Ensifer sp. PDNC004: one gene and its partner. The protein of the gene in region 1 interacts with the protein of each later gene in a pairwise test. Links are inferred from orthologs where the notes say so. Each region holds a gene or a part of one and is shown in the gene's direction. Other genes may lie near its edges.

Evidence for each region. The genes of interacting proteins can lie anywhere in the genome.
Region 2: the proteins of JVX98_RS15185 (region 1) and JVX98_RS13615 interact in binary tests that used the Escherichia coli proteins (3 or more experiments, as listed by UniProt). The link is inferred for Ensifer sp. PDNC004 from one-to-one orthologs.

The regions. Positions count from the first base shown.
Region 1 is NZ_CP070353.1:1,418,819-1,424,270, forward strand. Bases 1,099-3,849 are described here. They hold JVX98_RS15185 (RNA methyltransferase), read left to right. Parts: upstream 1,099-1,911; coding sequence 1,912-2,787; downstream 2,788-3,849. Other genes in these bases: tuf (elongation factor Tu), read right to left, coding at 1,099-1,235; JVX98_RS15190 (hypothetical protein), read right to left, coding at 2,976-3,266; JVX98_RS15195 (FMN-dependent NADH-azoreductase), read right to left, coding at 3,398-3,849. Outside these bases: more of tuf, read right to left, coding at 60-1,098; more of JVX98_RS15195, read right to left, coding at 3,850-4,018; JVX98_RS15200 (LysR family transcriptional regulator), read left to right, coding at 4,156-5,097; JVX98_RS15205 (hypothetical protein), read right to left, coding at 5,329-5,452. UniProt on the Escherichia coli protein: Specifically methylates the ribose of guanosine 2251 in 23S rRNA.
Region 2 is NZ_CP070353.1:1,102,943-1,107,162, reverse strand. The notes cover bases 1-2,870. They hold JVX98_RS13615 (NAD(P)H-hydrate dehydratase), read left to right. Parts: upstream 1-632; coding sequence 633-2,108; downstream 2,109-2,870. Other genes in these bases: JVX98_RS13605 (competence/damage-inducible protein A), read right to left, coding at 2,804-2,870; gpt (xanthine phosphoribosyltransferase), read right to left, coding at 2,177-2,674; JVX98_RS13620 (P-II family nitrogen regulator), read right to left, coding at 1-289. In the rest of the region: more of JVX98_RS13605, read right to left, coding at 2,871-3,559; wrbA (NAD(P)H:quinone oxidoreductase), read left to right, coding at 3,723-4,220. UniProt on the Escherichia coli protein: Bifunctional enzyme that catalyzes the epimerization of the S- and R-forms of NAD(P)HX and the dehydration of the S-form of NAD(P)HX at the expense of ADP, which is converted to AMP.

The DNA.
Region 1 (5,452 bases):
GCGCGCCATTTGCACCTTTTTTGCTGCCGTCGGCAGCTTACGGCATCGCCTTTCGATCGTTACTCGACGATCGAGGCAACGATGCCGGCGCCGACGGTACGGCCGCCTTCGCGGATCGCGAAGCGCAGCTTTTCTTCCATCGCGATCGGAACGATCAGCTCAACGGCAACCGTGACGTTGTCGCCCGGCATAACCATTTCCGTGCCTTCCGGCAGCGTTACGATGCCCGTCACGTCCGTCGTGCGGAAGTAGAACTGCGGACGGTAGTTGGTGAAGAACGGCGTATGACGGCCGCCTTCTTCCTTCGTCAGGATGTAGGCTTCGGCCATGAACTTCTTGTGCGGCTTGACCGAACCCGGCTTGCACAGGATCTGGCCACGCTCAACGCCGTCACGGTTAACACCACGGATCAGCGCGCCGATGTTGTCGCCAGCCTGGCCCTGGTCGAGCAGCTTGCGGAACATTTCAACGCCCGTAACCGTCGTCTTCGACGTGTCGCGGATGCCGACGATTTCGACTTCTTCGCCAACCTTGACGATGCCGCGCTCGACGCGACCGGTCACAACCGTACCGCGGCCCGAGATCGAGAACACGTCTTCGATCGGCATCAGGAACGGCTGGTCGATCGGACGCTCAGGCGTCGGGATGTAGGCGTCAACAGCAGCCATCAGCTCGCGGATCGCGTCTTCGCCGATCTTCTTGTCCGAATCTTCCAGAGCAGCAAGAGCCGAGCCCTTGATGATCGGAATGTCGTCGCCCGGGAATTCGTAGGACGACAGAAGTTCGCGAACTTCCAGCTCGACGAGCTCGAGAAGCTCGGCGTCGTCAACCTGGTCGACCTTGTTGAGGAACACGACGATTGCCGGAACGCCAACCTGACGAGCAAGCAGGATGTGCTCGCGGGTCTGCGGCATCGGGCCGTCAGCAGCCGAGCAAACCAGGATCGCGCCGTCCATCTGCGCTGCACCGGTGATCATGTTCTTGACGTAGTCGGCGTGGCCGGGGCAGTCAACGTGAGCGTAGTGACGGTTCGGCGTCTCATACTCAACGTGGGCCGTCGAAATCGTGATACCACGGGCCTTTTCTTCCGGAGCGGCGTCGATCTGGTCGTACGCCTTGAACTCGCCGAAGTACTTCGTGATCGCTGCGGTCAGCGACGTCTTGCCATGGTCAACGTGGCCAATCGTGCCAATGTTAACGTGCGGCTTGTTGCGCTCAAATTTGCTCTTTGCCATGGGTACGTTTCCTGTGGTCAAGTATGAATAATGATCAGCCGGCAGGGCCGGTTTGTGGAGCCGTTTAAGGGTTTCAGGGGATTTGCGCAAGACTTAATTGCGCGCGCCCGGACCGGCCACCGCTGGCCTTTTCCTGCAGATATATAAGAAGCCCGCAACGCCGGCACAAGATTGGGCATCATCGCGCCGCGAATCGCTGCGTTTGCAGAGCATTCAAGCGCTTAGCGGCGAATGTTTATTCGCTACATTAATCTGAAAGGAAGGAGGACACCGCTATTGGAGCGGGTAGCGGGAATCGAACCCGCGTATTCAGCTTGGAAGGCTGCTGCTCTACCATTGAGCTATACCCGCGGGCCTTCGATCCAGAAGCAGAATGGTGGAGGGAGTTGGATTTGAACCAACGTAGGCTGAGCCAACGGATTTACAGTCCGTCCCCTTTAACCACTCGGGCATCCCTCCATTATTCTGTCGGGATCTTTCGACCAAGCATTTGAGATCGTGAGACAACCAGCGACTTGTCGGTGCCGCTCTCGATCTGTGGCCGGGTATATGACTGCCTCGTTTCGTCCTGTCAACACGGCTCGGTGCAAAAAATCCGATTTTCTCCACAGCCGCAAAATTACCCCCGGCGCGGAAAACCATTTCGCCGGACAGGCAAGCCCTCTATAAGACGCCAATGAGCAAAGATCGCACCGGCGACAAGAGCGCCAAGGACACCCATTACGCAAACCTGAGGCGCGCGCACCGCGACGCCAAGCGAGAGCGTGGCGAAATTCCAACCCCGAAAGAGGACAGGCGCCGAAAGGCCCCAGCCGATTGGAAAGCGCCGCAGCTCGCCCCTGAGCAAGTGCTGCTTTACGGCCTGCACACGGTTCGCGCCGCGCTGGACAATCCGGCGCGTCAGATCATTGGCCTCAGTGTGACCCAGAACGCCGCCGCAAGGCTGGAACTCGGGGAGCTTTCGGCCCTGCCCTTCCCGGTCGAAACGGTGACGCCACAGGATCTCGACAAGATTCTCGGTCCCGACGCGATCCACCAGGGCGTGATGCTCGAAACGCGCCCGCTGCCGCATCGCCGGCTGGAGGCGCTGCGCGACTGCCCGCTGATCCTCGTGCTCGACCAGGTAACCGATCCGCACAATGTCGGCGCCGTCATGCGCTCGGCCGTGGCTTTCGATGCCGGCGCGCTGATCACCACCATGCGCCACAGCCCAACCGAATCGGGCGTGCTCGCCAAATCGGCCTCCGGCGCGCTGGAAATGATCCCCTATATCCAGATCACCAACCTTGGTGATGCCATCGAGGAGTTGCATCGACTGGGCTTCCAGACGATTGGCCTTGATTCGGAAGGACCGCAGCCGCTGGAAGGAACGTTCAGCGGCGAGAAGATCGCGCTCGTACTCGGCTCCGAGGGCAAGGGGCTCCGGCAGAAGACCCGCTCGATCGTCAACGACCTTGCCCGGCTCGACATGCCTGGCGCGATCAAGTCGCTGAACGTCTCGAACGCAGCGGCGATCGCCATGTATGCGGCCCGCCAGTATCTGAAGCGCTGACATCGCCGGACGCTCCTGGCCGCCTCAGCGTTACGGCGCCGGCGGCCACGTCATCCGCAACGGCTCCAAAGCCGAGGCCTTAACGCGAACTGGCGCCTGTGGATATCTTCGCACCTTTAGGATTGCGGAGCCTGATGCCGTGCGGCTTCGAAAGATCGGGAAAGAGGACGGCAAGCCGCGCCGACCCGTCACAAACCGACGGATTGCTGCGCAAGGCGACCGGGCGTGTTCATGCCGGCCGTCGGGCAGCCTTCACGCAATTTCTTCCACGTGGTCACATTGAGGTTCATCTCGCATCGCGCGAGATAGGCGTTGCCATCGACGCGCAGGCAAGCGACCTGCCCAAGCTCATATTTGGAACCGTCTCGGTTTCGACAGGTGCAGCCATGATCCGGCGGCGCAGCCAGCGTGGCTTCGGCAGCGAACAAGAAGGCCACCGCAGCGGTCATGCCCCAAAGGATCGTCCGCCTGTCCATCATGGGGCCATTATAAAGCAGATATCGATATTCGAAAACGGACAATGCCGGCTGCTTGCGCAACCGGCACCGTCCGCACGCGGGGCATACGCCCCTCCCACCGGATCACCTCGGTGATCCGCTGAACTTGGTTTTTAGCTCGCCAGGCGAAGCACGTTGCCTTCGGAGATGGTCTTTTCAGCCTCGGCGATCGCAAACTGCTTGGAGTCGGCGCTGAGGTTCAGGCCTTCGGCGCGAACGAACTCGACATCGGTAATGCCAAGGAAGCCGAAGACCGTCTTCAGGTAGGATTCCTGGTGATCCATGACGGCCGCCGGGCCGGCGGAGTAATGGCCGCCACGGGTGGAGGCGACGATGACCTTCTTGCCCTTGGCGAGGCCTTCCGGACCGTTCTCGGTGTAGCGGAAAGTCTTGCCGGAGACGGCGATGCGGTCGATCCAGACCTTCAGCTGGCTCGGAATGCCGAAGTTGTACATCGGCGCGCCGATGATGACGGTGTCGGCGGCCAGGAATTCTTCCAGCATGTCGCGGCCGAGCTTGACGTCCGCAGCAAGGCCGGCGTCGACGCCTTCGAGGTCGGCCGGGGCCATGATCTGAGCGCCGGTCAGATGCGGCAGCGAGCTGCCAGCGAGATCGCGGTAGGTCACCTGGGCATCCGGGCGGTCAGCCTTGACCTGGGCGGCAAGGGCGGCCGTCAGACGGCGGGAAACCGAGTGGTCGCCAAGGATACCGGAGTCGATATGAAGAACGTTCATGGGAACACCTTTGTGTTTACGTTGCGGTGATCCACATATGAGGGGAAAACAATGACCCGATAAGCCAGCGGATATTTGACATACTGTTTCCAGACGGAAACAATCATATGCATCATCCGCACTTCGGAGACAGGACAATGCAGGATCTGAACGACCTCGGGCTTTTTGCCGCCGTCGTGCGAAACAACGGCTTCAGTGCCGCGGCACGGGACCTCAATATACCCAAATCCAAGCTCAGCAAACATGTGGCCCGCCTGGAGGAGCAGCTCGGCGTGCGGCTGCTTGAGCGCTCGACCCGCAAGCTGCGTGTCACCGACATCGGCCGGGTGTTCTACGAGCATTGCCAGAGCCTTCTCGACGGGGTGGCTGCCGCCGAAGCTGAGATCGCCGCCGTGCGCGCCGAACCCTCGGGCACGGTCCGGCTCGCCTGCCCGCTCGGCTTCACCCCGATGCTTGCCGATATCCTGCCAGCGTTTCACCGCCGCTATCCCGGCGTCCGGCTGCTGATTACAGCCACCAACCGTCGCATCGACCTGATCGAGGAGCGGGTCGACGTGGCGCTGCGCGCCCGCGGTCAGCTCGATACGGACAACCAGCTGATCATCCGCAAGTTCGGCGAGGTGCGCGAGCGGCTTGCCGCCAGCCCCACCTTCCTTGCCCGCTCGGGCGAGATCACCATCGAGAACCTCAGCCAGCAGGCGACGCTCTCGATGAACGAACAGCACCCGACCGACGTCTGGCGGCTGGTTTCGATCGACGGCAACACGACGGAAATCACCCACCGCCCGATCATCGGCTGCAGCGACTTCCTGATTCTCGAACGCGCCGCGATCGAAGGTATGGGGGTCGCGCTCTTGCCCGACCATATCTGCGAGCGCGCCTTCCGCGCCGGCGTGCTTGCGCCGGTGCTGCCGGAATGGACGTCGAACGACGTTGTCGTGCACCTCGTCTTCCCGTCCCGCCAGGGCATGTTGCCGGCGACAAGAGCCTTGATCGACTATCTGGCCGAGAACCTGCTCAACGCCCTGCAGAAATGCCGCGAGGTTCCGGTGCGCATGGGGCCGTCCTTCGACATCTGATGCCGCAGCAGTGCGGCTTTCCGATCAGTACCGACAGATCATCAGCGCATTGCCGTCGGGATCGCGGATCGTGAACCATTACTCGGACAGCACTGGCGTTACGATCTCGACGTCGAGGGCCTGTGCATGGCTGGCTGCGGTCGCGACGTATCAGTGTCGAAGTGAAGATGCGTGGAGCCGCTCATCGATCAAACGTTGACCGCTTACTCCGACCGGGGACGGCGCCGCATGTCATCGGCTGCACTGCTCGCCGTTTTCAAGCTCGGCAAAGGATCTGGCGCCGGCGTCATATCGGTAGGCGATCACCTGCGCCGTGCAGGCGTCCTCATACCGGGCGCAAGCTTGCATCGAAACG
Region 2 (4,220 bases), 320 kb from region 1 along the record:
CCACATTGGAAACGAAAATCTTTCCGTCACCAATGCGGCCGGTTTGCGCGGCGTTGCGGATCGCCTCGATGACGGCCTCCGCGTTTTCATCCGCCAGCACCACTTCGACCTTTACCTTCGGCAGGAAGTCCACCACGTATTCGGCGCCGCGATACAGCTCCGTGTGGCCCTTCTGCCGCCCGAAGCCCTTGGCTTCCGTGACGGTGATACCCTGCAGGCCGACTTCCTGAAGGGCTTCCTTCACTTCGTCGAGCTTGAAGGGCTTAATGATCGCTTCGATCTTTTTCATGAGAAAATGTCTCTCCGCTTCTCCCTTGATAGCAGGATCATGCCCGCTCGCCCTGAATATGCACGTTGCATGCCAGTTTTTCTGCGAAAATCTGTCAGAACGACAAAAAATCTGCTGTCGGCGCGCCGATTGCGGGATTTCCATACCTTCGGCGGGCCCGATCTGCCTATTTTTTATGATTTCCGATCGAAAGATGCCCGCTTCTTGCAGAGCCCCCACGTCATGGCAGAGGCGAAGCTTGTTATTTGAGCAATAATTATATGCAAATGCCTTATTGTAAGGCAACCATGGCGTTGGGGCTGAGGCCTTGCTTCACGCGCGCGGGCATGGATAAGTCTGGCGCATGCGCTCCGACCTTCAGCACCTGTTGATCACGCCCGCCGAAATGACGGCAATCGACCGGGCGGCAGCCCAATCCCGCATCGATAGCTTTACGCTGATGCGCAACGCCGGACTGGCGGTGACGGCGGCGGCCCTGCGATATTTTCCGGATGCCCGCCGCTTCGTCGTGCTCTGCGGTCCAGGCAACAATGGCGGCGACGGGTACATCGCAGCCCGCGGCCTTGCCGAAAGCGGGGCGGATGTCGCCGTGTTCGTCCTCGGCGATCCCGCCAGGCTTCAAGGCGATGCAGCGCGGGCCTGGTCCGACTGGAGTGGTCCTGCTGCGCCAATCTCTGCATTCGAACCACAGGCTGGCGATGTCGTCATCGATGCGCTCTTTGGGGCGGGCTTGTCACGCGACCTCCCTGACGACGTCGCTCACCTTATAGAACGGGTCAATGCCAGCGGCGTTCCGGTCGTTGCCATCGATCTGCCGAGCGGCATCGACGGCCGGACGGGCGAGATCCGGGGCGCCGCCTTTGCCGCTCGCCACACCGTCACGTTCATGGCGCCAAAGCCCGGTCATTGGCTTCTGCCCGGGCGATCCCTCTGCGGCACACTCAAGGTGTTCGATATCGGCATTCCCGCGCGCATTGTGCGTGCCGGCGCAGGTTCGCTGCGCCTCAACGCGCCGTTCCTCTGGGCGGGCTGGGGAGGTGACCTGGCGGCCTCGACGCACAAGTTCAAGCGCGGGCATCTGGTCGTTTTCTCAGGCGACCGCCAGGCAACGGGCGCGGCGCGACTTTCGGCGGCAGCGGGCCTTGCGGCTGGCGCTGGCCTGGTTACCGTCGCCACCGGCAAGGCCGCGCTCGGCATCAATGCGTCTCATCTGACGGCGGTGATGGTGAAGGAGGTAGACGGCAAGCGAGAGCTTACCAAATGGCTGCAGGACCAACGCCTGGGCAGCTTCGTCCTTGGGCCGGGCTTCGGCATCGGCAAGAAGGCGAGGGACTTTGCGCTTGCACTCTGCGATCGCTCTCTGGTGCTCGACGCCGATGGCATCACCTCGTTCCAGGCAAGGCCCGGCCAACTTTTCGCGGCACTGGCGAAAGGCAGGGGCCAGGTGGTCATGACGCCGCATGATGGCGAGTTCGCTCGCCTCTTTCCGGAGATTGCCGGAGACCATGGGCTTTCGAAGATCGAGAAGGCGCAGGCCGCGGCGCGGACGAGCCATGCCGTGATCGTCTACAAGGGCGCCGACACCGTCGTTGCCGCCCCGGACGGGCGGGCGGTCGTCAACAACAATGCGCCGCCGTGGCTGGCAACCGCCGGATCGGGGGACGTACTTGCCGGCATCGTCGGCGCACATCTGGCGAAAGGAATGCCGGCCTTCGAATCGGCGACCGCAGCGGTCTGGCGCCATGGCGCAGCCGGGGCCAAGGCAGGGCCTGGCTTGACCGCTGAAACGCTGATCGGCGCGATACCGCCGATCAGTTGATCGTGAGCGCACAGGCGACAAACCACCTCTTGAGAGGCGACGTTCGCGGTGTCCGCCCAGATGCGCTATCAGCCGCGCGTGCCCTTGGCGATCGGCTCCTGGTAGGTGAAGCCCAAGTCCCAGGGGAAATAGATCCAGGTGTCCTGGCTGACTTCGGTCACGAAGGTGTCGACGAGCGGCCGGCCCTTCGGCTTTGCGTAGACGGCAGCGAAATGCGCCTTCGGCAGCATTGCCCGTACTTCGGCCGCGGTCTTGCCGGTGTCCGTCAGGTCGTCGACGATCAGCACGCCTTCACCGCCGTCCTTGGTGATTTCAGGCGTGATGCCCTTCAGCACTTTCATCTGCCCCTGCGTGTCGTAGTCATGGTAGGAGGCGACGCAGACGGTTTCGATCATCCGGATATTGAGTTCGCGCGAAATGATCGCAGCCGGAACCAGGCCGCCACGGGTGATGCAAACCATGGCACGCCATTCCTGGCCGTTGTCGGCCAGCCGCCAGGCAAGCGCCCGGGCATCGCGGTGGAACTGGTCCCAGGAAACGGGAAAGGCTTTATCGGGCAGCGACATGGGTGGGCTCCGGCTTGTCTGAACGAGGGTAAGGCGAAGCGTCCGGCAGATCGGGCAGGCGGGAACGCGTCATCCTGATTTGCCGACATGCAATAACGGCATTGAGGCCTTGAGTGCAAGGGCTTCGCGCTATCCCTTTGCCCGCGCGTCGGCGATTGCCTGGATCATCGCCTGGACATCAGCCTCCGCTGCAGCAAGCGCTTCCGGATCGCGGGCCCGCACGACGATATCCGTCGAGAAGGTCTTGCCGTCAAATTTCGGGTAGGAGCCGATGCTCGTCTCCGGATGGTTCTTCTGCACTTCGGTCAGCGGGCTGCCGATATCTCCCTCGCCGAAGGGCGAGCGTACGGTGCGGGAGAGGAGGGGTGAGCCGACATTCAGACCGGGCAGCAGCGCGTCGAGCATGGCCTGGAAGACCTGCGGAACGCCGGCCATGACATGCACGTTGCCGATGGCGAAGCCCGGCGCTGTCGATACCGGGTTCGGGATATGGCGTGCACCGAGTGGCATGCGCGCCATGCGCTTGCGCGCGTCGGTAAACTCCATGTTGCGGCGTTCGTACATGGCGCCGAGCAGCGCCATCGCCTCCGGCTCGTAGACGCATTCGACGCCGAAGGCGCGCGACACCGCGTCGGCGGTGATGTCGTCATGAGTCGGGCCGATGCCGCCGGAGGTAAAGACGTAATCGTAGCGGCTGCGCACCGCATTGATCGCCTCGACGATCGCCACTTCGTCGTCGGCGACGATCCGCACTTCCTTGAGGTCGATGCCGACCATCGTCATCATGTCGGCGAGGTGGCCGATGTTCTTGTCCTTGGTTCGCCCCGACAAAAGTTCGTCGCCGATGGCGACCATGGCGGCAGTGACGACTTTTATGGTGCTCATCGGGTGATCCTGTTTGTTAGTCAGTCATTTAACAGTGAATTATTATTGTTCACATTGCGAGAACAGTCTGTTTCCCGGACGGCTCCTGGCATGCGGCTGCATTTTGATAAATCTTCCGCGCAGCAGTGATCAAGTGGGATCGCTTGTATCCAAAGGAGCAATTATGGCCAAGGTTCTCGTTCTCTATTATTCGGCATACGGACATATCGAAACCATGGCTTACGCCGTGGCCGAAGGTGCGAAGTCTGCGGGGGCCGAAGTCGACGTCAAGCGCGTTCCGGAACTGGTGCCGGCCGAGGTCGCCAAGGCCTCTCACTTCAAGCTCGACCAGGCCGCGCCGGTCGCCCATGTCGAAGAGCTTGCCCAATACGACGCGATCATCTTCGGCGCCGGCACGCGCTTTGGCACCGTGGCCTCGCAGATGCGCAACTTCATTGATCAGACCGGCAGCCTGTGGGCCTCTGGCAAGCTGGTCGGCAAGGTCGGTTCGGTCTTCACGTCCTCGGCCACCCAGCATGGCGGTCAGGAATCCACCATCCTCGGCTTCATCCCGACGCTGATGCACCACGGCATGGTTGTCGCTGGTCTTCCCTATGCCTTCCAGGGTCAGATGGGCCTCGACGAGATCAAGGGCGGCTCGCCCTATGGCGCCTCGACGATC